Regions from separate parts of the Enterobacter sp. HK169 genome, predicted to be linked through region 2. Evidence: predicted binding sites of a transcription regulator. Region 2 holds the regulator's gene; the other holds the start of a gene.
What was found. Region 2 encodes sigma-54, which starts transcription at its own class of promoters, with help from an activator protein. Its sites were predicted from a motif close to GTTGGCACANNTTTCGCTNT; they were not measured.
Positions count from the first base shown of each region.

Region 1: a site for sigma-54 is predicted at 12,030-12,049, ahead of glnK (P-II family nitrogen regulator). Genes of this name have one in related genera too.

Region 1 is NZ_CP017087.1:3,982,844-3,997,614, forward strand. It holds gene hupB (nucleoid-associated protein HU-beta) at 1-88, shown strand, start outside; gene ppiD (peptidylprolyl isomerase) at 301-2,172, shown strand; gene EnteroDNA1_RS18895 (helix-hairpin-helix domain-containing protein) at 2,320-2,700, shown strand; gene EnteroDNA1_RS18900 (YbgC/FadM family acyl-CoA thioesterase) at 2,800-3,198, shown strand; gene queC (7-cyano-7-deazaguanine synthase QueC) at 3,259-3,954, opposite strand; gene EnteroDNA1_RS18910 (SgrR family transcriptional regulator) at 4,021-5,721, opposite strand; gene cof (HMP-PP phosphatase) at 5,823-6,641, shown strand; gene EnteroDNA1_RS18920 (PLP-dependent cysteine synthase family protein) at 6,682-7,731, opposite strand; gene EnteroDNA1_RS18925 (Lrp/AsnC family transcriptional regulator) at 7,844-8,302, shown strand; gene EnteroDNA1_RS18930 (SmdA family multidrug ABC transporter permease/ATP-binding protein) at 8,333-10,105, shown strand; gene EnteroDNA1_RS18935 (SmdB family multidrug efflux ABC transporter permease/ATP-binding protein) at 10,098-11,879, shown strand; gene glnK (P-II family nitrogen regulator) at 12,100-12,438, shown strand; gene amtB (ammonium transporter AmtB) at 12,474-13,763, shown strand; gene tesB (acyl-CoA thioesterase II) at 13,954-14,771, opposite strand, start outside.
Region 2 is NZ_CP017087.1:2,414,526-2,429,296, forward strand. It holds gene mlaE (lipid asymmetry maintenance ABC transporter permease subunit MlaE) at 1-141, opposite strand, end outside; gene mlaF (phospholipid ABC transporter ATP-binding protein MlaF) at 149-961, opposite strand; gene EnteroDNA1_RS11450 (calcium/sodium antiporter) at 1,189-2,166, shown strand; gene kdsD (arabinose-5-phosphate isomerase KdsD) at 2,180-3,166, shown strand; gene kdsC (3-deoxy-manno-octulosonate-8-phosphatase KdsC) at 3,181-3,747, shown strand; gene lptC (LPS export ABC transporter periplasmic protein LptC) at 3,744-4,319, shown strand; gene lptA (lipopolysaccharide ABC transporter substrate-binding protein LptA) at 4,288-4,842, shown strand; gene lptB (LPS export ABC transporter ATP-binding protein) at 4,849-5,574, shown strand; gene rpoN (RNA polymerase factor sigma-54) at 5,622-7,055, shown strand; gene hpf (ribosome hibernation promoting factor) at 7,078-7,365, shown strand; gene ptsN (PTS IIA-like nitrogen regulatory protein PtsN) at 7,448-7,939, shown strand; gene rapZ (RNase adapter RapZ) at 7,985-8,839, shown strand; gene npr (PTS phosphocarrier protein NPr) at 8,836-9,108, shown strand; gene mtgA (monofunctional biosynthetic peptidoglycan transglycosylase) at 9,148-9,873, opposite strand; gene elbB (isoprenoid biosynthesis glyoxalase ElbB) at 9,870-10,523, opposite strand; gene arcB (aerobic respiration two-component sensor histidine kinase ArcB) at 10,756-13,089, opposite strand; gene lptG (LPS export ABC transporter permease LptG) at 13,225-14,307, opposite strand; gene lptF (LPS export ABC transporter permease LptF) at 14,307-14,771, opposite strand, start outside.

The sequences.
Region 1 (14,771 bases), 1.6 Mb from region 2:
CCCTCAGACCGGTAAAGAGATCACCATTGCTGCTGCTAAAGTGCCGGGTTTCCGTGCAGGTAAAGCGCTGAAAGACGCAGTAAACTGATTGCTTTCCCGTTTCAGGGAAGCCGGAAAGTACAAGGGCGCATCATTTGATGTGCCTTTTTTGTTTGTCCAGACCTGATTTGTGCGAGTTTATGCGAGTTGTGGGCTGACAATCGCCCCGTTTTCTTGTCACAATACGCCTTCACGCGCGACGGGCAGGATTTTCCGTCAGCGTCAGGTAACCAGTCACCTACAGCGGAGTGTTGTTACACCATGATGGACAGCTTACGCACGGCTGCTAACAGTCTCGTGCTCAAGATTATTTTCGGTATCATTATCGTGTCGTTCATATTGACCGGCGTGAGCAGTTACCTTATTGGCGGTGGCGCAAACTATGCCGCAAAAGTGAATGGCCAGGAAATCAGCCGTGGTCAGTTCGAGAATGCTTTTGCCGGTGAACGTAACCGTATGCAGCAACAGCTGGGCGACCAATTCTCTGAACTGGCGGCGAACGAAGGGTACATGAAGACCCTGCGCCAACAGACACTGAACCGTCTTATCGACGAAGCGCTGCTTGATCAGTATGCCAAAAAACTGGGCCTTGGCATCAGCGATGAGCAGGTGAAAAAAGCCATCTTCTCCACGCAAGCCTTCCAGTCTAACGGTAAATTCGACAACGCGCGTTACAACAGCATCGTCAATCAAATGGGGATGACGGCCGACCAGTACGCTCAGGCGCTGCGTAACCAGCTGACCACCCAGCAGCTCATCAATGCCGTCGTGGGCACCGATTTCATGCTCAAAGGTGAAACGGATGAACTGGCCGCGCTGGTGGCGCAGCAGCGTGTTGTACGCGAAGCGACCATTGATGTGAACGCCCTGGCGGCGAAACAGCAGGTGAGCGACGCTGACGTTAACGCTTACTACGAGCAGAACAAGAATTCCTTTGTTTCTCCAGAGCAGTTCCGCGTGAGCTACATCAAGCTGGATGCGGCCGCGCTGCAGGAAACCGCGTCTGATGCTGAAATCCAGTCTTACTACGATCAGCATCAGGATCAGTTCACTCAGCCGCAGCGTAACCGCTACAGCGTAATTCAGACGAAAACCGAGGCTGATGCTAAAGCGGCGCTGGATGAGCTGAACAAAGGCGCTGATTTCGCGACCGTTGCGAAAGCGAAATCCACCGACATTATCTCTGCGAAGAACGGCGGTGATATGGGCTGGCTGGAAGATGCGACCACGCCTGACGAGCTGAAAAATGCCGGTCTGAAAGAGAAAGGCCAGCTTTCTGGCGTCATTAAGTCTTCCGTTGGTTTCCTGGTCGTGCGTCTGGACGACATCACCGCGGCGAAAACCAAGCCGCTGGCTGACGTTCGTGATGATATCGCGGCGAAAGTGAAACAGGAAAAAGCGCTGGATGCCTACTACGCGCTGCAGCAGAAGGTAAGCGATGCTGCCAGCAACGACAACGAATCTCTGGCAGGTGCAGAGCAGGCGGCGGGCGTGAAGGCGGTTGAGACGGGCTGGTTTGGTCGTGACAACCTTCCGGAAGAGCTGAACTTCAAACCGGTTTCCGATGCCATCTTCAACGGTGGTCTGGTGGGCGAAAACGGCACGCCGGGCAGTAACTCTGACATCATTACCGTCGACGGCGATCGTGCGTTTGTGTTGCGCGTCAGCGAGCACAAGCCAGAAGCGGTCAAACCGCTGGCGGAAGTGAAGGATCAGGTCGTCGCTCAGGTTAAGCACAACAAAGCGGAACAGCAGGCGAAACTGGATGCTGAGAAGATTCTGTCCGATCTGAAAGCGGGTAAAGAAGATGCGCTGAAAGCGGCTGGCCTGAGCTTCGGTGAAGCGAAAACGCTGAGCCGTACCGGCCAGGACCCAATCAGCCAGGCCGCGTTTGGTCTGACTCTGCCTGCGAAGGACAAGCCAAGCTTTGGTACCACCACCGATACGCAGGGTAACGTTGTTCTGCTGGCGCTGGATGAAGTGAAAGCCGGTACCCTGCCAGAAGCGCAGAAGAAAGCGATGGTTCAGGGGATTACCCAGAACAATGCTCAGATTGCCTTCGAAGCCATGATGAGCAACCTGCGTAAAGAAGCCAAAATCAAGCTGGGTGATGTAATGACTCAGCAGCAGTAATTACGTGTCTGCTCGCAGATTTTCGTAACGCTCTGCAAAAACTAAAGGCCGCTTTCGCGGCCTTTTCCATTTCTGCAATCTGCTGTTTGTGCCGGTTTTATCTGGCGGCTATTGTGACCTGGCTGTCAACAAACAAGGAGATACAGCATGAAATGTGGAATCAAAGCACTGTTAATTACGCTGGCTATTGCCACCACCGGGATGAGCGCGGGCGCGCTGGCGGCGACGCCTGCCGCCAAAGCACAGGCTACCCAGAGCAAGTCCGACGCGGCAGCGCCGGTGCAAGGGCAAACCAAAGCGACAGATGCCGGTAAAAATGCGGATGATGAAGGTACGCGGGTCAGTATCAATTCGGCCTCAGCGGAAGATCTCGCCCGTGCGTTGAACGGCGTGGGCCTGAAAAAAGCGCAGGCCATCGTCAGCTACCGCGAAGAGTATGGTCCTTTCAAAACGGTCGACGATCTCAAGCAGGTGCCGGGCATGGGCAGCGCGCTGGTTGAGCGCAACCTCTCACACCTGACGCTGTAATTACGCAATTTCTTGCACTGCGGCAAAATTTTGCCAGGATAAAGAGGTCATACCAGTTATGACCTCTCTTCCTACAATAACAGTAAAGGCTATTGCGCTATGCAGACAAAAATCAAAGTACGCGGTTTTCATCTCGACGTTTATCAGCATGTGAACAATGCTCGCTATCTTGAGTTTCTTGAAGAAGCGCGCTGGGACGGGCTGGAAAACAGCGAAAGCTTTCAGTGGCTGACCGCGCACAACATCGCGTTTGTGGTCGTCAATATCAACATCAACTACCGCCGTCCGGCCGTGCTGGGTGACGTGCTCACGGTCACCAGCCAGGTGCAACAGATCAATGGCAAAAGCGGGGTCTTAAGCCAGGTGGTGACGCTCGATCCAGAAGGGCAGGTGGTCGCAGATGCAATGATCACCTTTGTCTGTATCGATCTGAAAACGCAGAAAGCGCTACCGCTGGAAGGGGAATTGCGGGAAAAGCTGGAGTTGATGATCGTGTAAGACATGTTAAGGCGTACTCGTGCTGTCGACACCTGTTTGCGACAGCACGGTCAAGTAGCCCTATTTAAGACCGGTCTTTTTCTGCATCGCGGCCATCACGCCGGATTTATCGGCAAGATAGTGGTTTAGCCCGTTAGCGCGCAGATTACAGGCCGCACACTGGCCGCAACCGTCGCCTTTGATACCGTTATAGCAGGTGAGCGTTTCGCTGCGAACAAGGTCCAGCTTGCCCCAGTAGTCCGCCAGCGCCCAGGTTTCGGCTTTATCCAGCCACATGAGCGGAGTTTCAAAGCGCGTCTCTTTCGCCATCCCCAGATTAACGGCGTGGTTTAACGCTTTCACGAACTCATCACGACAGTCCGGGTAGCCGGAGAAGTCGGTCTCGCACACGCCCGTGATCACCGCTTCGGCTTTTACCTGGTAGGCGTAGATCGCCGTCAGAGTCAGGAACAGGATATTACGGCCCGGCACGAAGGTATTTGGAATGCCGCTGGCATCGGGTTCATAGTCTGGCACAGGAATACTGTCGCGGGTGAGGCTGCTCACGGCCAGTTCATTTAACAGCGTAACGTCCAGCACCTTGTGCGCGCGTGCGCCCAGTTTCAGGGCAAGTTCACGGGCAACGTCGATTTCAGCGCGATGACGCTGACCATAATCGAAAGTGACACAGTGAACTTCATCGTACTGATGAAGGGCCTGGACCAGGCAGGTAGTAGAGTCTTGTCCTCCGCTGAACACGACGACGGCACGTTTCATAAATCATCTCGACTGTTACGGTAAAAACGTTATGTTACCGTCAGACCACGACGGCGACCAGCTTCTTCACGATTTGGGAGCGGGCAGCCAGGCTTCGGTAAAGTCAAACCAGCCGCGGGTATTGAGGCGTATACCATTCACGCCTGGCGGAGCACTGATTTGGTATTGATAATTAAAGAGTGGCGTCAGCACCGCACTCTCCATTAACCGGTTAAAGATGGCTTGCAGTCCCGCGTGTCTATCCCGAGCCTCGGCCTGAGTCTGTACCGCATCCAGCGTGGCTTGCAGATGGGCGTAAGCCGGTGCGCTAAGAACGTGCGGCCAGAGGGCATCGCAGCGCAGCCACTGTTCAAGCGTATATTCCGGCGCTTCGCCAATCAGCCTGTCCCCCATCATGATGTCTGCATCGGCAAGCTCCAGGCATCCGTCCCACGTCTTGGCGTCGTGAAAGATGACGGTCAGTTCACACCCCTGTAGCGCCAGGTATGCCTTCAACTGGCTGGCCATGGTGTGAAGCTCAACAGGGAGATGGTAAACCAGCGTCAACGCTTCAGGGAGGGTGACGTCCGATAAATCAGGCCATTCGGGGATGGTCCAGCCGGGAAGCAGTTCCTGGGTGGGCGTGATGAGCCCTTCGTTTAGCGGAAGTGTGTGAAGAAGCCTGGAGAGATGAATGATATTGATAAGCCGCTTTGCCTGGATCTCACTCAGGTGCGCGCTCTGTTTTAGCGTGAGGTAACAGAACCCCAGGCTGGTGCTGCTGCTTACCAGCCGCAGACTTTCCAGCTCGTCGGCCTCGCCAATCGCGATTTGCACCGGGTGACGACAGCTGGTGCCCAGGCTGTAATCAAAAAGCTGGGGAGTGATCCAGTATTCGATGGCTTTGAGCAGCGGATGGCTCAGGTGATACTGCTCATGGCTTTCCAGACGAACCAGGTCGGGCTCAAAGGCGGCCAGCCGAAACGGGCCACTGCCAACCACAGGATGGTCGGGATGCGCCAGACGGCTGCAGTAGGTTGCCAGCCTGTGCGGCAGCCAGTAGTCCGGTTGATGCAGCGTAAACGTCAGACACTGAGGATGCGTTGTTTCAATACATAAGACGCTCTGAAACAGAGTGCGCAGGGCAGGAAGCGTCAACAGCGCTGTCAGACTTCGCTGGAGTTGCGGCGTTTCTATTTTATCGCCGTTATGCCAGTGCAGGGTGGAGCGAATGTAGAAATGCCAGCGCAGGCCGTCAGCAGAGACATCCCAGTGATGCGCCAGATCGCCCGTAGGTTCACTGCTATTACCGTTAAAACGCGTCAGGCCTGAGAAGACCTCTCCCGCCAGATGCTGCTCTGCCCGGCCCGGTAAAAAACCCGGCTGAAGCGGCTCCAGCGAGCGATAGTAGGGGATGCGCAGCGTCGGCGTGTCGTTTTGCCACTGCCCGCCCAAAAAAGGATGCAGTAATGACCGCAGCGCTTCAGGGGCAAGCTGCGCCAGTTCCAGCGCGTTGTGCTGCTGCCCGCTTTTCAGCGCTTCTTCCATCATCGCATTGCGCAGTGACTCCGGGGCGACATGGAACGTGAGCTCACCGCGCTTACCGCGGCCAGACTGCGCTCGCCAGCTGAGCCAGCCCGCCTCCTGGGCCTGGCGCAGCAGGGTTCGGACATGCCGCTCGCTACAAAAACAGCGGGCGGCCAGCTCGCTGATGGTGACCTGTTGCGTTGCACCCTGCGAAGGCTGCCAGAGGCGGTGATACTGGTTGAGTCGATTGAGCTGGCGCATAAGAAACCCGGAACAATAATTTTCATCTATTCACTATTACTTCCGTATATCTCACACGATACTGTTGCACAAGTTAACCGCATCACATTTCGGGAGTAATCATGGCTCGGCTCGCTGCATTTGATATGGACGGTACGCTGTTAATGCCGGATCACCGTTTAGGGGAAAAAACCCTGAACACGCTGAAGCGCCTGCGCGAGCGTGATGTCACCCTGACGTTTGCCACTGGCCGCCATGTGCTGGAGATGCGCCATTTGCTGGGCGCGTTTTCCCTCGACGCCTTTCTAATCACCGGCAACGGGACGCGAATTCACTCCTTAGAAGGCGATGTGCTGCACCGGCAGGATCTCAACCCGGAAGTGGCGGACATCGTGCTGCACAGCACCTGGGACACGCAGGCCAGTATCCACGTCTTTAACGATCGGGGCTGGTTTACCGGACGTGAAATTCCTGAACTGCTGCACGCGCATGTATACAGCGGTTTCAAATATCAGCTTATCGATCTGCGTCGGATCCCCGCTCATGCGGTAACCAAGATCTGCTTCTGCGGCGATCATGACGATCTGTGCCGCTTAAGGATTCAGCTGAATGAGGCGCTGGGCGACCGGGCGCACCTGACCTTCTCGGCGGTGGATTGTCTGGAAGTGCTGCCGGTGGGTTGTAACAAAGGCTCCGCTCTGGCGGTGCTGAGCGACCACCTGGGCTTAACGCTGAAGGAGTGTATGGCGTTTGGTGACGCCATGAACGACCGCGAAATGCTGGGTAGCGTAGGTCGCGGTCTGATCATGGGGAATGCGATGGCGCAGCTGAAAGCAGAACTTCCCCATCTGCCGGTTATTGGCCACTGCCGCAATGAAGCAGTGTCCCATTTTTTGACGCATTGGCTGGACAACAACAATCTCCCGTATTCCCCCGAATAGTGAGACCCTTCCAGCAAGCCAGACTTCGGTCTGGCTTTTTTTATTTCACCAGTTCTGCAATCTGCGCTTTCCACGGAGCGATATCGCCGATGTTGGCCTGCACCCACTCCGCGTTGTAGTAAGTTTCAAGGTAGCGTTCGCCGCTGTCGCACAGCAGCGTGACGATGGAACCGGTACGGCCCTCTTCGCGCATACGGGCGGCAAGCTGCAGTGCGCCCCACATATTTGTGCCCGTCGATGCGCCCACTTTGCGCCCCAGCTGCGTTTCCAGCCAGTGCGCCGTTGCCACGCTTGCGGCATCCGGCACGCGCATCATCTCATCCACGACGTCGGGGATGAAAGAGGGCTCCACGCGCGGGCGGCCAATCCCTTCAATTTTACTGCCCACCGGGCTGCGCAGCTGCGCATTGCGGTTTTGCCAGTAGTCGAGGAACACGGAGTTCTGCGGGTCAACCACCATCAGTTGGGTATCGTATCCCTGACAGCGGATGTAGCGTCCAATCGTGGCTGACGTGCCGCCGGTACCGGCGCTCATGACGATACAGGACGGAACCGGATGCGGTTCGTGGGTCATCTGGCGGAAAATACTGTCGGCAATGTTGTTATTGCCGCGCCAGTCGGTCGCGCGCTCGGCGAAGGTGAACTGGTCCATATAGTGACCGTTCAGCTCACGGGCCAGCATTTCGGAGGCGGCGTAGATTTCGCAGGCGCTTTCCACAAAGTGGCAGCGTCCGCCGTAAAATTCGATCTGTTCGATTTTGCGTTTTGCGGTGCAGGACGGCATTACCGCGATAAACGGCAGGCCCAGCAGGCGGGCGAAATAGGCTTCTGACACCGCCGTTGAACCGGACGAAGATTCAATAATAGTGGTGCCTTCTTTAATCCAGCCGTTACATAAACCGTATAAAAACAGAGAGCGCGCCAGGCGATGCTTCAGGCTACCGGTGGGATGGGTGCTTTCATCTTTCAGATAGAGCTGAATGCCGTCAAATCCCGGCAGGGAAAGGCGAATCAGGTGCGTATCCGCCGAGCGCTGATAGTCGGCATTGATTTCGCTGATCGCATGTTTAACCCAGGTGCTATTCATCATCGTTATCCGTTTGTCATTTTGTGCCTAGGATAGCGAAAAGCACAGAAAAAATTGTTGCTATCTGGCCTTTAAAATAGAATGAAGAGAGAAAAATTTTCTCTGTGAGGTGGGTATGCTAGATAAAATTGACCGCAAGCTCCTTTCATTGCTGCAAAATGACTGTACCCTCTCTTTGCAGGCGCTGGCAGATGCCGTTAATCTGACCACCACTCCGTGCTGGAAGCGGCTTAAGAAGCTGGAAGATGACGGCATTCTTCTGGGGCGCGTCGCGTTGTTAGATCCCGAAAAACTGGGGCTTGGGCTGACGGCATTTGTGCTGATAAAAACCCAGCATCACAGCAGCGAGTGGTATTGCCGCTTCGTTACTCAGGTGTCTGAGATGCCCGAGGTGCTCGGTTTCTGGCGTATGGCCGGAGAGTATGATTACCTGATGCGCGTCCAGGTGGCCGACATGAAGCGCTATGATGATTTCTACAAGCGGCTGGTGAACAGCGTCCCGGGTTTGTCGGACGTCACCTCTAGCTTCGCCATGGAACAGATTAAATACACCACAGCATTACCCATTGAATAACTTCGTAAAATACCTTCAGGAACAAACCGCGTGCGATTATTTGCCCAACTAAGCTGGTACTTTCGTCGGGAGTGGCAACGCTACCTCGGTGCAGTCGCCCTGCTTATTATTATTGCCATCCTGCAGCTGATCCCGCCGAAAGTGGTGGGGTACGTCGTGGATGGCGTCACCGAGCAGCATTACACCACCGCACGGGTGTTGATGTGGGTCGGCACGCTGGTGCTGACGGCGGTCATTGTTTATCTGCTGCGCTACGTCTGGCGCGTGCTGCTGTTTGGTGCGTCCTATCAGCTGGCCGTTGAGCTGCGTGAAGATTTTTACCGCCAGCTGAGCCGACAGCATCCCGAATTTTATCTGCGTCATCGCACCGGGGATCTCATCGCCCGCGCGACAAACGACGTCGATCGCGTGGTCTTTGCCGCCGGGGAAGGGGTGCTGACGCTGGTGGACTCGCTGGTGATGGGCTGTGCGGTGCTGATCGTGATGTCCACGCAGATCAGCTGGCAGCTGACCCTGCTCGCCCTGCTGCCGATGCCGATCATGGCGCTGGCGATCAATCGCTATGGCGAACAGCTGCACGAGCGCTTCAAGCTGGCGCAGGCGGCGTTTTCGTCTCTGAACGATCGCACCCAGGAGAGCATGACCAGCATCCGCATGATCAAAGCGTTTGGCCTGGAGGACCGTCAGTCTGCGCTGTTTGCCGCCGATGCGGCAGACACCGGGGCGAAAAACATGCGCGTCGCGCGTATCGACGCCCGTTTTGACCCGACGATTTATATCGCAATCGGCATGGCAAATATGCTGGCCATTGGCGGCGGAAGCTGGATGGTGGTGCAGGGCACGCTTACCCTGGGGCAATTGACCAGCTTTGCGATGTATCTGGGGCTCATGATCTGGCCGATGCTGGCGCTGGCCTGGATGTTTAACATCGTGGAGCGCGGCAGCGCTGCCTACAGCCGCATTCGCGCCATGCTGGCCGAAGCGCCGGTGGTCATCGACGGTAGCGAGGCCGTACCGGAAGGGCGCGGCGCCATGACCGTCGACGTCCGCAAGTTTGTCTACCCGCATACGGAGCATCCGGTGCTGGAGAAAGTTAGCTTTACGCTTCAGCCGGGCCAGATGCTGGGGATCTGCGGCCCGACGGGATCCGGCAAAAGTACCGTACTCTCTCTGCTTCAGCGCCACTTTGACGTCACCGAGGGCGATATCCGCTTTCACGATATTCCCCTGACCAGACTGCTGCTGGACGAGTGGCGCGGTCGCCTGGCGGTCGTCAGCCAGACGCCGTTTTTATTTTCGGACACCGTGGCGAACAACATTGCCCTGGGACGCCCCGGGGCGACGCAGGAAGAAATTGAACATGTGGCGCGTCTGGCCAGCGTTCATGATGATATTTTGCGTCTGCCGCAGGGGTACGAAACGGAAGTCGGGGAACGCGGCGTCATGCTGTCCGGCGGGCAAAAGCAGCGTATATCGATTGCCCGCGCGCTGCTGCTGAATGCTGAAATTCTGATCCTGGATGATGCGCTTTCTGCCGTGGACGGCCGTACCGAGCATCAAATTCTGCATAACCTGCGCCAGTGGGGCGACGGACGCACGGTGATTATCAGCGCCCACCGTTTGTCGGCGCTCACCGAAGCCAGCGAAATTGTGGTCTTACAGCACGGGCACATTGCCCAGCGCGGGCAGCATGAAACGCTTGCCGAGCAGCCGGGCTGGTATCGCGATATGTACCGCTATCAACAGCTTGAGGCGGCGCTGGATGATGCGCCGGAGCAGGATGAGGAGGCCGCCAATGCGTAAGCTCGGAACGATGTGGCCGACGCTCAAACGTCTGCTGGCCTACGGCTCGCCGTGGCGTAAACCGCTCTCCGTGGCCGTGCTTCTACTCTGGATTGCGGCGATTGCTGAAGTGAGCGGTCCGCTGCTCATCAGCTATTTTATCGACAACATGGTCGCCAAAAGCTACCTTCCGCTGGGGCTGGTGGCGGGTTTAGGCGTGGCCTACGTTGGCCTGCAGCTGGCGGCGGCAGGGCTGCACTATGCGCAGTCGCTGCTGTTTAACCGCGCAGCCGTGGGCGTCGTTCAGCAGCTGCGTACGGATGTGATGGACGCGGCGCTTCGCCAGCCGCTCAGCGAGTTTGACATCCAGCCGGTCGGGCAGGTGATTTCGCGCGTGACCAACGATACCGAGGTGATCCGCGATCTGTACGTTACCGTGGTCGCGACGGTGTTACGCAGCGCGGCGCTGATTGGCGCGATGCTGGTGGCGATGTTCAGCCTCGACTGGCGCATGGCGCTGGTGGCGATCACCATCTTCCCGGCGGTGCTGATTGTCATGGTCATTTACCAGCGCTACAGCACGCCGATCGTGCGTCGGGTGCGCGCGTATCTGGCCGACATTAACGATGGCTTCAACGAAGTGATCAACGGCATGAGCGTCATCCAGCAGTTCCGCCAGCAGGCGCGCTTTGGCGAACGCATGGGTGAAGCCAGCCGTTCGCACTACATGGCGCGTATGCAGACGCTGCGGCTTGATGGTTTCCTGCTGCGTCCGCTGCTGAGCCTTTTCTCGGCGCTGGTGCTTTGCGGGCTGCTGATGCTCTTTGGGCTGAGCTCAAACGGTACGATTGAAGTGGGCGTGCTGTACGCCTTTATCAGCTATCTCGGGCGTCTTAACGAGCCGTTGATCGAGCTTACCACCCAGCAATCGATGCTGCAGCAGGCGGTGGTCGCCGGTGAGCGCGTGTTTGAGCTGATGGACAGGCCGCGCCAGGCCTACGGCAATGACGAGCGACCTCTGCAAAGCGGGACTATCGCCTTTGATAACGTCTCGTTTGCCTATCGCGAAGACCGGCTGGTGCTGCAGGACATCACGCTTGACGTTCCGTCGCGCGGTTTCGTGGCGCTGGTAGGGCATACCGGCAGCGGTAAGAGCACGCTTGCCAGCCTGTTGATGGGCTATTACCCGGTCACGCACGGCGAAATCCGCCTCGATGGGCGCCCGCTCGCGTCTCTCAGCCACACCGTGTTGCGTAAAGGCGTCGCGATGGTGCAGCAGGATCCGGTCGTGCTGGCCGATACCTTCTACGCCAACGTGACCCTGGGGCGAGACTACTCCCAGGAGCAGGTCTGGGACGTGCTGGAAAAAGTGCAGCTGGCAGAGCTGGCGCGCGGGTTTAGCGATGGGATCAATACCAAACTGGGCGAGCAGGGGAACAATCTCTCCGTCGGGCAAAAGCAGCTCCTGGCGCTGGCGCGGGTGCTGATTGAAACGCCGCAGATACTGATTCTGGATGAAGCCACGGCCAGTATTGACTCCGGCACCGAACAGGCCATTCAGCAGGCGCTGGCCGCCGTACGCGACCATACGACGCTGGTGGTGATTGCCCACCGTCTTTCCACCATCGTCGATGCCGATACCATTCTGGTGCTACATCGCGGACAGGCCGTTGAACGCGGTACGCACCGTGAACTGCTGGAAGCAAAAGGGCGCTACTGGCAGATGTACCAGCTGCAGCTGGCGGGCGAAGAGCTGGCGGCCAGCGTGCGTGATGAAGAGTCGCTTAGCACCTGATGCACCAAAATGAGGCGACGCGCTAACAGTCATTCCTGTTGGTGCAAAACTGAAACGCACCGTGCACCGGCATGGTGCGTTTTTTTTCGCCTGTTCGTTTATTACGGCCGCGTAATGCTCTGTGCGCCGCCGTTCCCCCTCGTTTTCATTTCTGGCACACCCCTTGCAATACCTTCTGCGTAAGCTACGGCCATTACCGAATTCTGACTGGAGGGGATCTATGAAGCTGGTTACGGTTGTAATCAAACCATTCAAACTCGAAGACGTGCGTGAAGCGTTGTCTTCAATGGGTATTCAGGGACTGACTGTCACCGAAGTGAAAGGCTTTGGTCGTCAGAAGGGTCATGCCGAGCTTTATCGCGGGGCGGAATACAGCGTTAACTTTCTGCCAAAAGTAAAAATTGATGTCGCGATTGCTGACGATCAGCTTGATGAAGTCATTGATGTCATTAGCAAAGCGGCCTATACCGGCAAAATTGGCGACGGCAAAATTTTCGTTGCCGAACTGCAGCGCGTCATTCGCATCCGTACCGGCGAATCTGACGAAGCGGCATTGTAAATAACGCCTGGCACACAGTGATAGGGATCGAGAAAATGAAGATAGCAACACTTAAAACGGGTCTGGGTTCGCTGGCTCTGCTGCCGGGCCTGGCGCTGGCTGCTACCCCTGCGGTGGTCGACAAAGCCGATAACGCCTTTATGATGATCAGCACCGCGCTGGTGCTGTTCATGTCAATTCCGGGCATTGCGCTGTTCTACGGCGGCCTGATCCGTGGCAAAAACGTTCTCTCCATGCTGACGCAGGTTGCCGTGACGTTCGCACTGGTCTGCGTGCTGTGGGTGGTTTACGGTTACTCGCTGGCGTTCGGCACGGGTAACGCGTTCTTTGGTAACTTCGACTGGGTGATGCTGAAAAATATTGAGCTGACCGCGCTGATGGGCAGTTTCTATCAGTACATCCACGTTGCGTTCCAGGGCTCCTTCGCCTGTATTACCGTCGGGCTGATTGTGGGCGCGCTCGCCGAGCGTATTCGTTTCTCTGCCGTGCTGATCTTCGTGGTGGTCTGGATGACGCTCTCCTATGTGCCGATTGCGCACATGGTCTGGGGGGGCGGTCTGCTGGCAACGCACGGCGCGCTGGACTTCGCGGGCGGTACCGTTGTACACATCAACGCCGCGGTAGCGGGTCTGGTGGGTGCCTACCTGATTGGCAAACGCGTGGGCTTCGGTAAAGAAGCGTTCAAACCGCACAACCTGCCGATGGTGTTTACCGGTACGGCTATCCTCTACTTTGGCTGGTTTGGCTTCAACGCCGGCTCGGCAAGTGCAGCAAACGAAATCGCCGCGCTGGCCTTCGTGAACACCGTTGTGGCCACGGCGGGTGCAATCCTCTCCTGGGTGTTTGGCGAGTGGGCGGTACGCGGTAAACCGTCACTGCTGGGTGCCTGCTCGGGTGCCATTGCCGGTCTGGTTGGCATTACGCCAGCATGCGGTTATGTCGGCGTGGGTGGCGCGCTGCTTGTCGGCCTGGTGTCCGGTCTGGCGGGTCTGTGGGGCGTGACCGCACTGAAACGTGTGCTGCGCGTTGACGACCCATGCGATGTGTTTGGTGTTCACGGCGTGTGCGGTATCGTGGGTTGTATCATGACCGGTATCTTTGCCGCGAAGTCGCTCGGTGGCGTGGGCTACGCAGAAGGCGTGACCATGGTTCATCAGGTGCTGGTGCAGCTGGAAAGTATTGCAATCACCGTTGTCTGGTCTGCCGTTGTGGCCTTCATTGGCTATAAGCTGGCGGATATGACGGTGGGTCTGCGCGTACCGGAAGAGCAGGAGCGCGAAGGTCTGGACGTCAACAGCCACGGCGAGAATGCGTATAACGCCTGATAAACAGCAAAACGGCAACCTTTGGTTGCCGTTTTTAATGTGTATCCCCTCTCCCTGTGGGAGAGGGTCAGGGTGAGGGCATCAGGCCGCACAAGGCAAAAGCAAAACGGCAACTTCGGTTGCCGTTTTTAATGTGTATTCCCTCTCCCCGTGGGAGAGGGTCAGGGTGAGGGCATCAGGCCGCACACAATCACCCGCGATTACGCATTACCCCTTCCTGCACCGTAGACGCGACCAGCACGCCATCCTGAGTATAAAACTCCCCGCGCACAAACCCTCGCGCGCTCGACGCTGAGGTACTCTCCACGCTGTAAAGCAGCCACTCATTCATGTTGAACGGACGGTGGAACCACATGGAGTGATCGATCGTCGCGACCTGCATCCCTTTTTCCAGGAAACCAACCCCGTGCGGCTGCAGCGCCACCGGCAGGAAGTTGAAATCTGACGCATAGCCGAGCAGATACTGATGCACGCGGAAATCTTCCGGCACGGTCCCGTTGGCACGGATCCAGACCTGGCGCTTCGGTTCGGCGGTATGGCCTTTCATCGGGTTGTGGAACTCAACCGGGCGGATCTCCAGAGGCTTATCGCAGAGAAATTTCTCTTTGACCTGCGGCGGAAGCAGATGCGCCAGCGCGCGGGCGATATCCGTCTCTGATTTTAAAGAGTCGGGCGACGGAGCCGGGGGCATCACTTTTTGATGCTCGTAGCCGGATTCCGGCGCCTGGAAAGAGGCGGTCATGTAAAAGATCGGCTTGCCGTTTTGAATGGCTGCTACGCGGCGCGCGCTGAAGCTGTTGCCGTCTCGCAGGACTTCAACGTCATACACAATCGGTTTTGCGCTATCGCCAGGGCGTAAGAAGTAGCTGTGGAACGAATGCACCAGACGGTCTGCCGGGACAGTCTCCTTTGCTGCGTACAGAGCTTGTCCAACGACTTGCCCCCCGAAGACCTGGCGTAAGCCGAGATCTTCGCTCTGTCCGCGAAAGAGTCCTTCCTCAATTTTTT
Region 2 (14,771 bases):
CTGCCGCACCAGCAGCGGTGCGTGCTTACGGAATTCCGGCTTGCCGACCAGCGCGTTGAATAACATCAATCCGGCACGCCCGAACGTCCTGATGGTTTTTATGCCACGGTGTCCGAGAGCGGCCAACGCATTTAACAGCATGAGTGGCTTAACTCCCTATTCCCAGTAAATCGTCACGATAGTCGCCCGCCGGGTAGCGGAACGGCACAGGGCCATCGGCAATACCGTCAAGGAACTGCCGCACGCGCGGATCGCAATTTTCCTGCAGCGCCTGAGCGCTACCGTGTGCGACGATCTTTTTGTCCGCCACAATATAGGCGTAATCGGCAATGCTCAATACTTCCGGTACATCGTGAGATACCACAATGCAGGTGACGCCAAGCGCGCTGTTCAGTTCAGAGATGAGCTTCACCAGCACGCCCATCGTGATGGGATCCTGTCCAACAAACGGTTCGTCGAACATGATTAAATCAGGTTCTAATGCAATGGCGCGTGCCAGCGCGGCGCGGCGCGCCATCCCGCCGGACAGCTCCGAAGGCATCAACTTTGCGGCGCCCCGCAAACCGACGGCTTCGAGCTTCATCATCACCGTGCTTTTCAGCAGTTCAGGCGGCAGGCTGGTATGCTCACGCAGCGGATAGGCGACGTTATCAAAGACATTCATGTCGGTGAACAAGGCTCCCGACTGAAAGAGCATGCTCATGCGTTTGCGGACAGTATACAGACGCGAGCGTGACATCTCCGGGATGTTTTCGCCATCAAAGAGGATTTCACCGCTATCAGGTGGGATCTGCCCACCAATAAGGCGCAGCAGGGTCGTTTTACCGATCCCGGACGGCCCCATGATGGCAGTGATTTTGCCACGCGGTACGGTCAACGAAATATCATCAAATATCAATCTGTTGGCGCGAGAAAAACTCACGCCGCGAACATCGACTAAATTCGCCATCGTTTGGCTCATTTATGGTTCCTTTATTACCCTGCTCACGTTAAGGCATGCCGCCTGAATCAGCCCTCAACTCCGCATTTTTACAGAATAATAGCCGTTGAGGTTAGCGAAAGCTGGCATTTGTTTTACTTTTCCGGCGCATAAAGTCAAAATTAGGAATTCGTTACGCCTCAGACTGTATGCAGTCCAGCCATTCCCGTGCGATGGACCGACGAGTATACCTGAAGAAAGGACTTTTGATGCTTTTAGCAACAGCACTGTTAATAATTGGTTTACTTTTGGTGGTCTACAGTGCTGACCGTTTAGTGTTTGCCGCATCTATCCTGTGTCGCCTGACGGGCGTACCGCCTGTCGTCATCGGGATGACCGTGGTGAGTGTTGGAACGTCACTTCCTGAAATCATCGTCTCTGTCTCGGCATCGCTGCATGGTCAGTTAGACCTGGCAGTAGGTACCGCGATTGGCTCCAACATCGTCAATATACTCTTGATTTTGGGCCTGGCCGCACTGCTCCATCCATTTCGCGTGCATTCTGATGTTCTGCGCCGTGAATTGCCGCTAATGTTAATCGTAAGCCTGCTGGCAGGCTGCGTATTTTACGATGGTGTACTGAGCTACAGCGACGGCATTTTCCTGCTGGCGCTGGCCGTCATCTGGTTGCTGTATAGTGTTAAAATCGCCCGTCTGGCTGAGAAGCAGGGTCAGGATAGCCTCACGCGGGAGCAGGTCGCCGAACTGCCGCGAGAAGGCACGCTGCCTGTTGCCCTGCTCTGGCTTGGCGTTGCGCTGATCATCATGCCGATGGCAACGCGCATGGTCGTGGATAACGCGACCGTGCTGGCGAACTATTTCGCCATCAGTGAACTGACCATTGGCCTGACGGTGATTGCCATCGGCACCAGCCTGCCGGAGCTGGCCACGGCCATTGCGGGGGCACGTAAAGGTGAGGATGACATTGCCATTGGTAATATCATCGGTTCCAACATATTTAATATCGCCATTGTGATGGGCCTGCCGGCCCTGATTACGCCAGGGCCCTTTAACCCCCTGGCGTTCTCACGCGACTACGGCGTGATGTTATTGGTCAGCGTGATATTTGCCCTGCTCTGCTGGCGGCGGCAACGACAGATCGGCAAAGGCGCAGGCGCGCTGCTGACGGGTGGATTTATCGTATGGATGGCGATGCTGTACTGGCTCTCGCCTCTTCTCTCTGGATAAACGGAAACGCATTATGTCGCAAATAGAATTGCAGCCGGGTTTTGACTTTCAGAAAGCAGGCAAAGAGGTTCTGGAGATTGAACGTGAAGGTCTGGCGCAGTTAGATCAGTACATTAATCAGGATTTTAGTCTGGCATGTGAGAAGATGTTCTACTGTGCCGGCAAAGTCGTGGTGATGGGGATGGGTAAGTCCGGCCACATTGGACGCAAAATGGCGGCAACGTTTGCCAGCACCGGAACCTCTTCCTTCTTTGTACATCCGGGGGAAGCCGCGCACGGTGACCTGGGTATGGTCACGCCGCAGGATATCGTCATCGCGCTGTCCAACTCCGGGGAGTCCAATGAAATTCTGGCGCTGATCCCGGTACTGAAGCGACTGCAGGTGCCGCTTATTTGCATGACCAGCCGTCCGGAAAGCAGCATGGCGCGGGCGGCCGATATTCACCTGTGCGTGAAAGTGCCCAAGGAGGCCTGTCCGCTCGGCCTGGCGCCGACGTCCAGCACTACCGCCGCGCTGGTCATGGGTGATGCGCTTGCCGTCGCGCTGCTCGAAGCCCGCGGTTTTACGCCGGAAGATTTCGCGCTTTCCCACCCGGGCGGCGCGCTGGGGCGCAAGCTTCTGCTTCGGGTAAACGATATTATGCACACCGGGGATGAGATCCCTCACGTCAGTAAAGAAGCCTCCCTGCGTGATGCGCTGCTGGAAATCACCCGTAAGAATCTGGGTATGACGGTCGTGTGCGACGATCTGATGAAAATTCAGGGGATCTTCACCGATGGCGACCTGCGCCGCGTGTTCGACATGGGTGTAGATGTCCGCACGCTCGGCATTGCCGATGTGATGACGCCGGGCGGTATCCGCGTCCGTCCGGGTACGCTGGCCGTGGATGTGCTGAACCTGATGCAGTCCCGCCACATTACCTCAGTGATGGTTGCCGATGGCGACCAGTTGCTGGGTGTGGTACATATGCATGATCTGCTGCGCGCAGGCGTAGTGTAATGAAGGATAAGACAATGAGTAATGCGGGTGCATCCCTTGCAACCTGTTATGGACCGGTCAGTACCCAGATGATGGCAAAGGCGAAAAACATTCGTCTGCTCATCCTGGACGTGGATGGCGTACTTTCCGATGGCCTGATTTACATGGGCAATAATGGTGAAGAGCTGAAAGCGTTTAACGTTCGCGACGGCTACGGTATCCGCTGCGCGCTCACCTCGGGTATTGAGGTGGCTATCATCACCGGGCGAAAAGCTAAACTGGTAGAAGACCGCTGTGAAACCTTAGGAATTACCCATCTGTATCAGGGTCAATCCGATAAGATGGCGGCGTTTAAGGATTTACTGGGTAAACTGGCTATCGCGCCGGAAAACGTAGCCTACGTCGGGGACGATCTGATTGACTGGCCCGTGATGGCTGAAGTTGGGCTGAGCATCGCCGTTGCGGATGCGCATCCGCTGCTGATCCCGCGCGCTGACTACGTTACCCACATCAACGGGGGCCGTGGTGCCGTACGTGAAGTCTGCGATCTGCTTTTGCTGGCGCAGGGCAAGCTTGATGAGGCCAAAGGGCAATCGATATGAGTAAAACCAGACGCTGGATTATCATTTTGCTTTCGCTTGTCGCACTGGTATTGATTGGCGTGAACCTTGCCGATCGCGACGATCCGCAAACGGAAGTGGTCAACAATAACGATCCAACCTATAAAAGCGATCACAGCGACACCGTGGTCTACAGCCCGGAAGGCGCGCTGAACTATCGCCTGATTGCCCAGCATGTTGAATATTTTTCAGATGACGGTATTTCGTGGTTTACCCAACCTATCATGACCACATTTGATAAGGACAAAGTGCCAACGTGGTCAATTAAGTCAGATCGGGCAAAACTGACAAATGACCGTATGCTTTATCTGTATGGCCACGTTGAAGTCAACGCCCTGACCGCAGACTCGCAACTGCGAAAAATTACGACGGATAATGCCCAAATTAACCTGGTAACCCAGGACGTGACCTCGCAGGATCTGGTCACACTGTATGGCACAACATTTAATTCCAGCGGTTTGAGAATGCGCGGGAACTTACGCAGCAAGAACGCCGAGCTGATTGAAAAGGTTAGAACCTCCTATGAAATTCAAAACAAACAAACTCAGCCTTAAAGTAATTATCGCCAGCGCGATGCTGGCGACCAGTCTCCCCGCGCTTGCTGTAACGGGCGATACCGACCAACCGATCCATATCGAGTCTGATACCCAGTCTCTCGATATGCAGGGCAACGTCGTCACCTTCACGGGTAACGTCGTCATGACTCAGGGCACCATCAAAATTAACGCCGACAAAGTGGTCGTGACCCGTCCGGGTGGCGAGCAGGGCAAAGAGATCATTGATGGTTACGGCAACCCGGCCACCTTCTACCAGATGCAGGATAACGGCAAGCCGGTGAAAGGCCGCGCCTCGCATATGCACTATGAGCTGGCGAAGGACCTGGTCATCCTGACCGGAAACGCGTATCTGGAACAGCTGGACAGCAACATTACCGGCGACCAGATCACCTATCTGGTGAAAGAGCAAAAAATGCAGGCCTCCAGCGAGAAAGGCAAACGCGTCACGACCGTCCTGGTTCCGTCGCAGCTGCAGGACAAAGGCAAAGGCCAGGCCCCGGCACAGAAGAAGAGTAACTAATTCGTTATGGCAACATTAACTGCAAAAAATCTCGCGAAGGCCTACAAGGGCCGCCGTGTCGTAGAAGATGTCAGTCTGACCGTCAACTCCGGCGAAATTGTAGGGCTGCTTGGCCCTAACGGTGCGGGTAAAACCACCACCTTCTACATGGTCGTTGGCATTGTGCCGCGCGATGCCGGCAACATTATCATTGACGATGAAGACATCAGCCTTCTGCCGCTGCACGCGCGCGCGCGTCGCGGGATCGGCTACCTGCCGCAGGAAGCCTCCATTTTCCGTCGTCTTAGCGTTTACGATAACCTGATGGCGGTCCTGGAAATTCGTAACGATCTGACCAGCGAACAGCGTCAGGATCGTGCCAACGAGTTGATGGAAGAGTTCCACATTGAGCATCTGCGCGACAGCCTCGGTCAGGCACTCTCCGGGGGTGAACGCCGTCGTGTTGAGATTGCACGTGCGCTGGCCGCAAACCCGAAATTTATCCTTCTGGATGAACCGTTTGCCGGCGTTGACCCGATCTCGGTTATCGACATTAAACGCATCATTGAACACCTGCGTGACAGCGGGCTTGGCGTACTGATCACCGACCACAACGTCCGTGAAACGCTGGCCGTGTGTGAACGCGCGTATATTGTGAGCCAGGGCAATCTGATCGCCCACGGTACGCCGCAGCAGATCCTCGAAGACGATCATGTTAAGCGCGTCTATCTTGGGGAAGACTTCAGACTCTGATAGGGTAGAGGTAACGTAACGCCGAACCGGAGAAAAATGCTCTGAACATGAAGCAAGGTTTGCAATTAAGGCTCAGCCAACAACTGGCAATGACGCCGCAGCTACAGCAGGCAATTCGCCTGTTGCAACTGTCCACGTTAGAACTTCAGCAGGAGCTCCAGCAGGCGCTGGACAGCAACCCCCTGCTGGAACAAACCGATCTTCATGACGAGGTAGATACTCAGCAGTCACAGGATACAGAAGCGCTCGACACCGCGGATGCACTCGAACAAAAAGAGATGCCCGACGAGCTACCGCTGGATGCCAGCTGGGATGAAATCTACACCGCCGGAACCCCTTCCGGTACGCGTGCAGACTACCAGGATGATGAGCTACCGGTCTATCAGGGAGAAACCACCCAGTCGCTGCAGGATTACCTGATGTGGCAGGTGGAACTTACCCCCTTCTCCGATACCGACCGCGCGATTGCCACCTCAATTGTCGATGCCGTTGACGACACCGGCTATTTGACCGTCACGCTGGACGATATCCTGGAAAGCATGGGCGACGAAGAGATTGAACTTGAGGAGATCGAAGCCGTTCTGAAGCGCATCCAGCGTTTCGATCCGGTAGGCGTGGCCGCAAAAGATCTGCGCGACTGCCTGCTGATCCAGCTTTCTCAGTTCAGCAAAGAGACGCCATGGCTCGACGAGGCGCGCTTAATCATCAGCGATCATCTGGATCTGTTGGCCAACCACGATTTCCGCAGCCTGATGCGCGTCACGCGCCTGAAGGAAGAGGTGCTGAAAGAAGCGGTGAATCTGATCCAGTCACTCGATCCGCGCCCGGGACAGTCGATCCAGACCAGCGAGCCCGAGTACGTCATCCCGGACGTGCTGGTGAGAAAACACAATGACCGCTGGGTCGTTGAACTGAATTCAGACAGCATCCCTCGCCTGCAAATCAACCAGCAGTATGCCTCCATGTGCACCAGCGCGCGTAACGACTCCGACAATCAATATATTCGTAGCAATCTTCAGGAAGCGCGATGGCTGATCAAAAGTCTGGAAAGCCGAAATGATACGCTGCTGCGCGTCAGCCGCTGTATTGTCGAACAGCAGCAGGCGTTCTTTGAGCAGGGCGAAGAGTATATGAAACCGATGGTACTGGCGGATATCGCCCAGGCCGTCGAGATGCATGAATCAACCATTTCCCGTGTCACCACGCAGAAGTATCTGCACAGTCCACGCGGTATATTTGAGCTTAAGTATTTCTTCTCCAGCCATGTGAATACCGAGGGCGGCGGCGAAGCGTCGTCAACGGCCATTCGTGCCCTGGTGAAGAAGTTGATCGCCGCGGAGAACCCCGCGAAGCCACTAAGCGACAGTAAGTTAACCACCATGCTGTCCGATCAGGGTATTATGGTGGCACGTCGTACTGTTGCGAAGTATCGAGAGTCTTTATCCATTCCGCCGTCCAACCAGCGTAAACAGCTGGTCTGACACAACCGATAAGGAAGACACTATGCAGCTCAACATCACTGGACAAAACGTCGAAATTACTGAGGCTTTACGCGACTTCGTGAACGCGAAGTTTGCAAAACTCGAGCAGTATTTCGAAAGGATCAATCAGGTCTATATTGTGTTGAAAGTGGAGAAAGTGACTCACATCTCGGATGCCACCCTGCATGTTAACGGGGGTGAACTGCATGCCAGTGCGGAAGGGCAAGACATGTACGCTGCTATCGACGGCTTGATTGATAAGCTTGCACGACAGCTCAATAAACATAAAGATAAACTGAAACAACACTAATTGTCCGGGCAGTTAACGGGTGCAGGACGGCCTGTTGTGAAACACAACAGGCCATTTGTACAGTTAGCGCTTAGGTGAAATTATGATGAACAACGATTCCGCTCTTCAACTGAGCAATGTCCTTAACCAGGAATGTACCCGCAGTGCGGTTCACTGCCAGAGCAAAAAACGTGCGCTGGAGATCATCAGTGAACTGGCTGCCAAACAGCTGGGCCTGCCGCCGCAGGTGGTGTTCGAAGCGATTCTGACCCGTGAAAAAATGGGCAGTACCGGTATCGGCAACGGCATCGCGATCCCGCACGGCAAACTGGAAGAGGATACCCTGCGTGCCGTTGGTGTGTTTGTGCAGCTTGAAACACCCATCGCCTTCGATGCCATTGATAACCAGCCCGTCGATCTCCTCTTCGCGCTGCTGGTACCTGCCGACCAGACGAAAACCCATCTGCATACGCTGTCGCTGGTCGCAAAACGTCTGGCCGATAAAACCATTTGCCGTCGACTGCGCTCGGCCCAAAGTGATGAAGAGCTCTATCAAATTATCACTGAAGCAGAAGGCAATCAGGATGATGCATAACCAGGAGATGGCCTTCACATCTGTTGTCCTGAGGAGAAACGGAACATGGTGCTGATGATTGTCAGTGGCCGTTCAGGGTCGGGGAAATCCGTTGCTCTGCGCGCCCTGGAAGACATGGGTTTTTACTGCGTCGATAACCTGCCGGTCGTGTTGTTACCCGATCTGGCCCGCACGCTGGCGGAGAGACAAACCTCTGCCGCCGTCAGTATCGACGTTCGTAACATGCCTGAATCGCCAGAGATCTTCGAACAGGCCATGAGCAACCTGCCTGACGCGTTCTCGCCTCAGCTGCTGTTCCTCGATGCAGACCGCAATACGCTGATCCGCCGCTACAGCGATACCCGTCGTTTGCACCCGCTATCTAGCAAGAACCTCTCTCTGGAGAGCGCTATCGATGAAGAGAGCGACCTGCTGGAGCCGCTGCGTTCTCGTGCCGACCTGATTGTCGACACCTCTGAGATGTCCGTTCACGAGCTGGCGGAAATGCTGCGTACCCGGCTGTTGGGTAAACGCGAGCGCGAACTGACGATGGTGTTCGAATCCTTCGGCTTTAAGCACGGTATTCCGATTGATGCGGATTACGTTTTCGACGTGCGCTTCCTGCCGAACCCGCACTGGGATCCAAAACTGCGTCCAATGACCGGTCTGGATAAGCCGGTGGCGGCGTTCCTCGACCGGCACACAGAAGTACACAATTTTATCTACCAGACGCGAAGCTACCTTGAGCTATGGTTACCTATGCTGGAGACAAACAATCGTAGCTACCTGACGGTGGCGATTGGCTGTACCGGCGGTAAACATCGTTCGGTTTATATCGCCGAACAGCTGGCCGACTATTTCCGCTCGCGCGGGAAGAACGTTCAGTCCCGTCATCGCACGCTGGAAAAACGTAAAACATGACCGTAAAACAAACCGTTGAGATCACCAACAAGCTGGGTATGCATGCACGCCCGGCGATGAAGCTGTTTGAGCTGATGCAAGGTTTCGATGCAGAGGTACTGCTGCGGAATGACGAAGGCACCGAAGCGGAAGCGAACAGCGTGATCGCGCTGCTGATGCTGGATTCCGCCAAAGGACGCCAGATTGAGGTAGAAGCCACCGGGCCTCAGGAAGAGGAAGCGCTGGCGGCGGTGATTGCCCTGTTTAACGCAGGGTTCGACGAAGATTAAGGTCTGCTATTCAGGCGGGTAGCGCTGCGCTTACCCGCTCTACATAAGATTATTACGCTGCATAAACCCCTCTCCACCCAGCTGATTCATCTGGCGCATAATCCACGCCTGTCGGCTTCGCACATACCCTGATGGGGCGCTGGCCTTAAAGCGGATAGGGTTCGGTAACACAGCGGCCAATAGCGCTGCTTCTGACATGTTCAGACGGCTGGCTGGCTTATTGAAATACCGCTGTGCGGCAGCCTCCACGCCAAATATACCGTCGCCAAACTCAGCGACGTTGAGATAGACGGTCAGAATTCGTTTTTTGCTCCAGACCGTTTCCATCCCCAGGGTCAACCCCGCTTCCAGCCCTTTTCGCACCCAGCTTCGACCATCCCACAGAAACAGGTTTTTGGCCGTCTGCTGCGACAAGGTTGATGCCCCGCGCACGCGGTTTTCATGGCGTTCGTTATGGGCTAGCGCCTTCTCAATGGCCGCCACGTCGAACCCCCAGTGCTCCGGGAATTTCTGGTCCTCCGCCGCGATGACCGCCAGCCCCATGAACGGGGAGATCTCGTCCATGCTCACCCAGTCAGAGTGGGCAACATAGCTGAAATCGCCGCTGAACCACGCGCTAAGCTGGCGCTCAACCATAACGGCAGAGAACGGTACCGGCATAATGCTGAATAAAGCCAGCCCGCCTCCCCAGAATACCGCCAGCACAAGTACGATGCGCAAGAGAAAACGTTTCACCCCTGCGCCTGCGGCAAATTTACGCCTCATTCAGTCAGCACCAGCACGCGAGCCACCAGCTTTTCAATACCTGAGGCCGCCTCAGCGATATTATTCGCCAGCATATAAGCCGGCGTGGTGACAAGTTTGTTATCTTCATCAACCACAATGTCATCAACCGGGCACGGAACGTGTTCGCCCCCCATTTCCTCGACGATCTCTGCGGTATCAATATCCGTCCCGATAGTCAGGCGCAGCGGGAAATCAAAAATCCTGGGCAGCATTGCCGGCGCGATGCAGATAAAGCCCTGCGGTTTTCCTGCCGCGTGCATGGCCTGCGACAGCGCCTTTAAATGAGGATCGACCTGACACTCCGCTCCCTGCGCAGCAAAGGTACTGAGATTTTTGGCCGCGCCAAACCCACCCGGCACAATAAGCGCATCAAGCTCTGTAGGGTCTGCCTGAATAAGAGGATGGATATCACCTCGCACAATACGCGCGGCTTCAATCAGTACATTACGGGTTTCCGCCATCGGCTCGCCGGTCAGATGATTAATCACATCCGCCTGATTTTTGTCCGGCGCAAAACAAATAACCTCTGCTCCCTGCTTAGCCAGGGCCAGCAGCGTGATTACGGCTTCATGTATTTCAGAACCATCGTAAACACCGCATCCGCTCAGCACGACACCAATCTTTTTCATCATGACAATCCTTTTCTGCAACTTGCTGAAGCACATTAATAATTTTGATTAAAACGCTATGCTTCACACATTTCACTGATTCATGTAACAAACCATTTAAGATTTGCTATCTTATCTGCGTGCGGCCTAAATTTTTCAGGCAGCGCCCTTTCGAAAATAACTTTATAAAACAGGCGCAGCCACGATTTCCCTGGTGTTGGCGCAGTATTCGCGCACCCCGGTTAATCCGGGGTCATTTTTTTCTGGCGTCTACCCAGGCTTTAAGCACCGCCACATCGTTTTGCCACTCTTGTTTCATCTCTTCAACCCAATCACCCACGTTATCTTCCCATGCAGGTAAATCAGGCGACTGAATCTGTTGACCCAGCTGCTGCAGATGGCGTAAGCCGACCGAGCCGGCGGCGCCTTTGATTTTATGTCCTTCTTCGACGATGCCCTTCTGGTCACGAGCCGTCAGGTTTGATTCCAGCACGCTCAGATAGCCCGGCATCATTTTTTCGAACACCGCCAGACCATCGGTAATCAGTTTCGGACCCACCAGATCGATGTACTGCTCCAGCATTGCGGTATCGAGTATCATTTGGGCTTTTGCGCTATCAACAGACGTCATGGTGCTCTCCTCTTCATCACGGGTATCCCAGAACTTCTTAATCATGGCGGTCAGAGCAGGCACCGCCAGCGGCTTGCTGAGTACATCGTCCATACCGGCATCGAGATACTCTTTTTTGTCTTTCAGCACGTTCGCCGTCAGCGCCACCAGCGGCGGCAGCTCGTCGGCCACGTACTGACGCGTCAGCTCACGAGAGATATCCAGCCCGGTCATATCCGGCAGCTGGATATCGAGCAGAACAAGATCGTATTCGCCCGGTTTAAACATCTCCAGCGCGGCCTTACCGGTCATCGCGACATCCACGCTATTGCCCAGTTTTTCCAGCACCGAGCGCGCCACAATCACGTTCAGCTCAATGTCTTCCACCAGCAGGACGTGCAGCGCGGGCAGCGGCATGTCGTCGTTTTCAAAGGTGTCTTCAACCTCCTCCGCCACCGCCGGCGCATGGACCGTCAGCGTGAAGGTTGATCCTTTGCCCGGCTGGCTGACAACGGTGATATCGCCCCCCATGCTCTTCGCCAGCCGCTTAGACACCGCAAGACCAATGCCCGTTCCTGTGGCCGGTTTCCCGCCGTTGCTGTCCTTCACCTGGTAGTACATCGCGAAAATTTTATCCTGCTCCTCCTGCGGAATACCCATCCCGGAGTCTTCCACCTCGAAGTGCAGCATATCGCCTTCGTCAAAGCGGATGCGCACCGCCACCTGCCCCTTCTGGGTAAATTTCACCGCGTTGCTGATGAGATTCCACAGGATCTGACGCAGACGCGTGCCGTCGGTCACCACTTTATGCGGCAGCGGCAGGGTTGGCTCCATGACAAAGCTCAGTCCCTTCTGCTGCGCCTGCAGGCCGGAGAGATTTTCGAGGTCGGCAAGGAAGCTGGTGAAATCAACCGGCTGATTATCAAGCTGAACTTTACGGCGCTCCATCTTATCCATATCAATAATATCGTTGAAGATATTACCCAGCGTGACCGCGGATACATGGATAGTCTTGAGGTATTTTTCCTGCTCTGCGGTCAGGTCGGTATCCAGCAGAATACGGCTCAGCCCGACAATGCCATTAAGCGGCGTACGCAGCTCGTGGCTGATGGTGGAGATAAAGGTAGTCTTGTCGCGGCTGGCGCGCTCCAGAGCGTCCTGGTAGCGCTTACGCTCGGTGATATCGCGGCCAAAGCCCATCAGGCCGTGGCGTTTCCCCACGCGGTCATAGTAGGGCACCTTACGGATCTCAAAGCAGGCTTTGCGTCCGTCCGGGTAATCCAGCCACTGTTCATAGGTCAGCGAGACGTTATGGCGGAATACTTTTTCGTCCGTCTCCATGACCTTAGCCGCCGCCTCTTCAGAGTAAACGTCCTGCGGCTTCAGGTTAATCAGCTGCTTCTCGCTTTTCCCGGTGAGCAGCTCCATCGCCCGGTTACAGCCGGAAAACTCTTTATCTTCATTACGGTAAAACACCAGATCCGGCGAAGCATCAAGGAACGACCGCAAGAAAGAGGATTGCTGCTCAAGCTGGATCTGCGTGACCTCGCGCTCTTTCATTTCGATTTTCAGCTGCTCCAGCGTGGCCTGACGCTCGGCTTCCGCCTTCTCACGATCGGAAATCTCCTGATTCAGCTGCGCAATATTGTCTTTAAGCTGGACGTTGAGCTTCAGGTCGCGCTCGCGCATCTCTTCCAGTTTATCGACCAGTTTTGACAGACGCTGACGGGACTCTTCCAGCTGTTCAACCACCACGGAAAGGAAATAGACCGCCCAGGGCGTAATGAGCAAGCCAAAGAAGATGGAGCGGATGACGTCGATACTCTCGACCTGACCATGCAGAACCATGGTGACGGCCATTTGTACGACAATGGCCAGAACGACCAGCGCCAGCGCAAGCAGCATGGAGAAACGCACCAGCCCAAGCTTCATCATCAGGTCGACGTAATACTGGGCAAGCATTCGAATTTGCTTCATAGAGGATCCCTTCACGACTTTATCGCTCAATAATACTCAAATTCAGGGCGAGGCGTTGAAGGTTGTGAGAAAAAGTGCGGGGTGAAACAGGAGATTAGCCTCGCTCCCGGTTAACCGGAAGCGAGGAGAGGTCAATCAGGAGCGTTTCAACAGCAGCCAGAGGCTGATCAGGAGGAAACTGGCGCTTGGCAGCAGCGCACCAATTATCGGCGGAATGCCATAAACCAGCGTCAGCGGACCGAAGATCTGATCGAGCACGTAGAACACAAAGCCGAAGCTGATACCGGTCACGACGCGCACGCCCATCGGCACGCTGCGTAACGGGCCGAAGATAAACGACAGCGCCATCAGCATCATCACCGCCACGGACATAGGCTGGAAGATCTTGCTCCACATGTTGAGCTGGTAACGTCCGGCGTCCTGCCCGCTCGACTTCAGGTATTTCACATAGTTGTGCAAACCGCTGATGGAGAGCGCGTCAGGATCCAGCGCCACAACACCGAGCTTATCGGGCGTCAGGTTGGTCTTCCACGTACCGGTTACCGTCTGAGAACCCGTAATCTGTTTCGGATCGGTCAGGTTAGACTCATCGACCTGGGACAAACGCCACTGTTTATGTTCGGCGTCAAATTTTGCCGAAGAGGCGTGGCGGACTGACTCCAGACGGCGCTGGTCATCGAAAGCATAGATGCTCACCCCACCCAGCTCATCATTCCCCTTCACCCGTTCGATGTAGACGAAGTTTTTACCGTCTTTCGCCCATAAACCTTGTTGGGTCGAGAGCAGCGAGCCGCCGTACATGGCCTGCGCACGGTAGTTACGCGCCATCTGTTCACCCTGCGGCGCGACCCACTCGCCAATCGCCATGGTCAACAGCACCAGTGGGATCGCGGTTTTCATTACCGACAGCGCAACCTGCATGCGGGTAAAGCCCGAGGCCTGCATAACGACCAGCTCACTGCGCTGCGCCAGCATCCCCAGCCCCAGCAGCGCGCCCAGCAGGGCCGCCATCGGGAAGAAAATCTGCACATCTTTCGGCACGCTGAGCAGGGTATACATCCCCGCGCCCATCGCGTCATAGCTCCCCTGGCCGGCTTTTTTCAGCTGATCGACAAATTTGATAATGCCGGAGAGTGACACCAGCATGAACAACGTCATCATGATGGTGGTAAAAATGGTTTTACCGATATAGCGATCAAGAACGCCAAACGCCTGCATTAGATGGCTCCTTTACGCGAGAATCGGGCACGTATGCGGCGCACAGGCACCGTATCCCACAGGTTTAATCCCAGCGCCAGTAAGATGTACAGGCTGTTGACGAACCATGTCCAGACCATAGGGTCCAGCTTCCCCTTCGCGCCGTTAGAACGAATCGAGGTTTGCAGCAGGAAATAGATCAGGTAAAGCAGCATCGCCGGCAGCATAGAGAGCACGCGGCCCTGGCGCGGGTTCACCACGCTCAGCGGAACGACAATCAGCGCCATCATAAACACGGTGAAGACAAGCGTAATACGCCAGTGGAACTCAGCACGCGCTCTGTCGGTATCGGTATTCCACAGGGTACGCATGTCCATTTGCTCGGTATCCGTTGGATCGAGCGCCACCGCCTGATGGCCGATAATGGCCTGATAGTTCTGGAAATCCGTAATACGGAAGTCGCGCAGCATGGCTGTGCCTTCGAA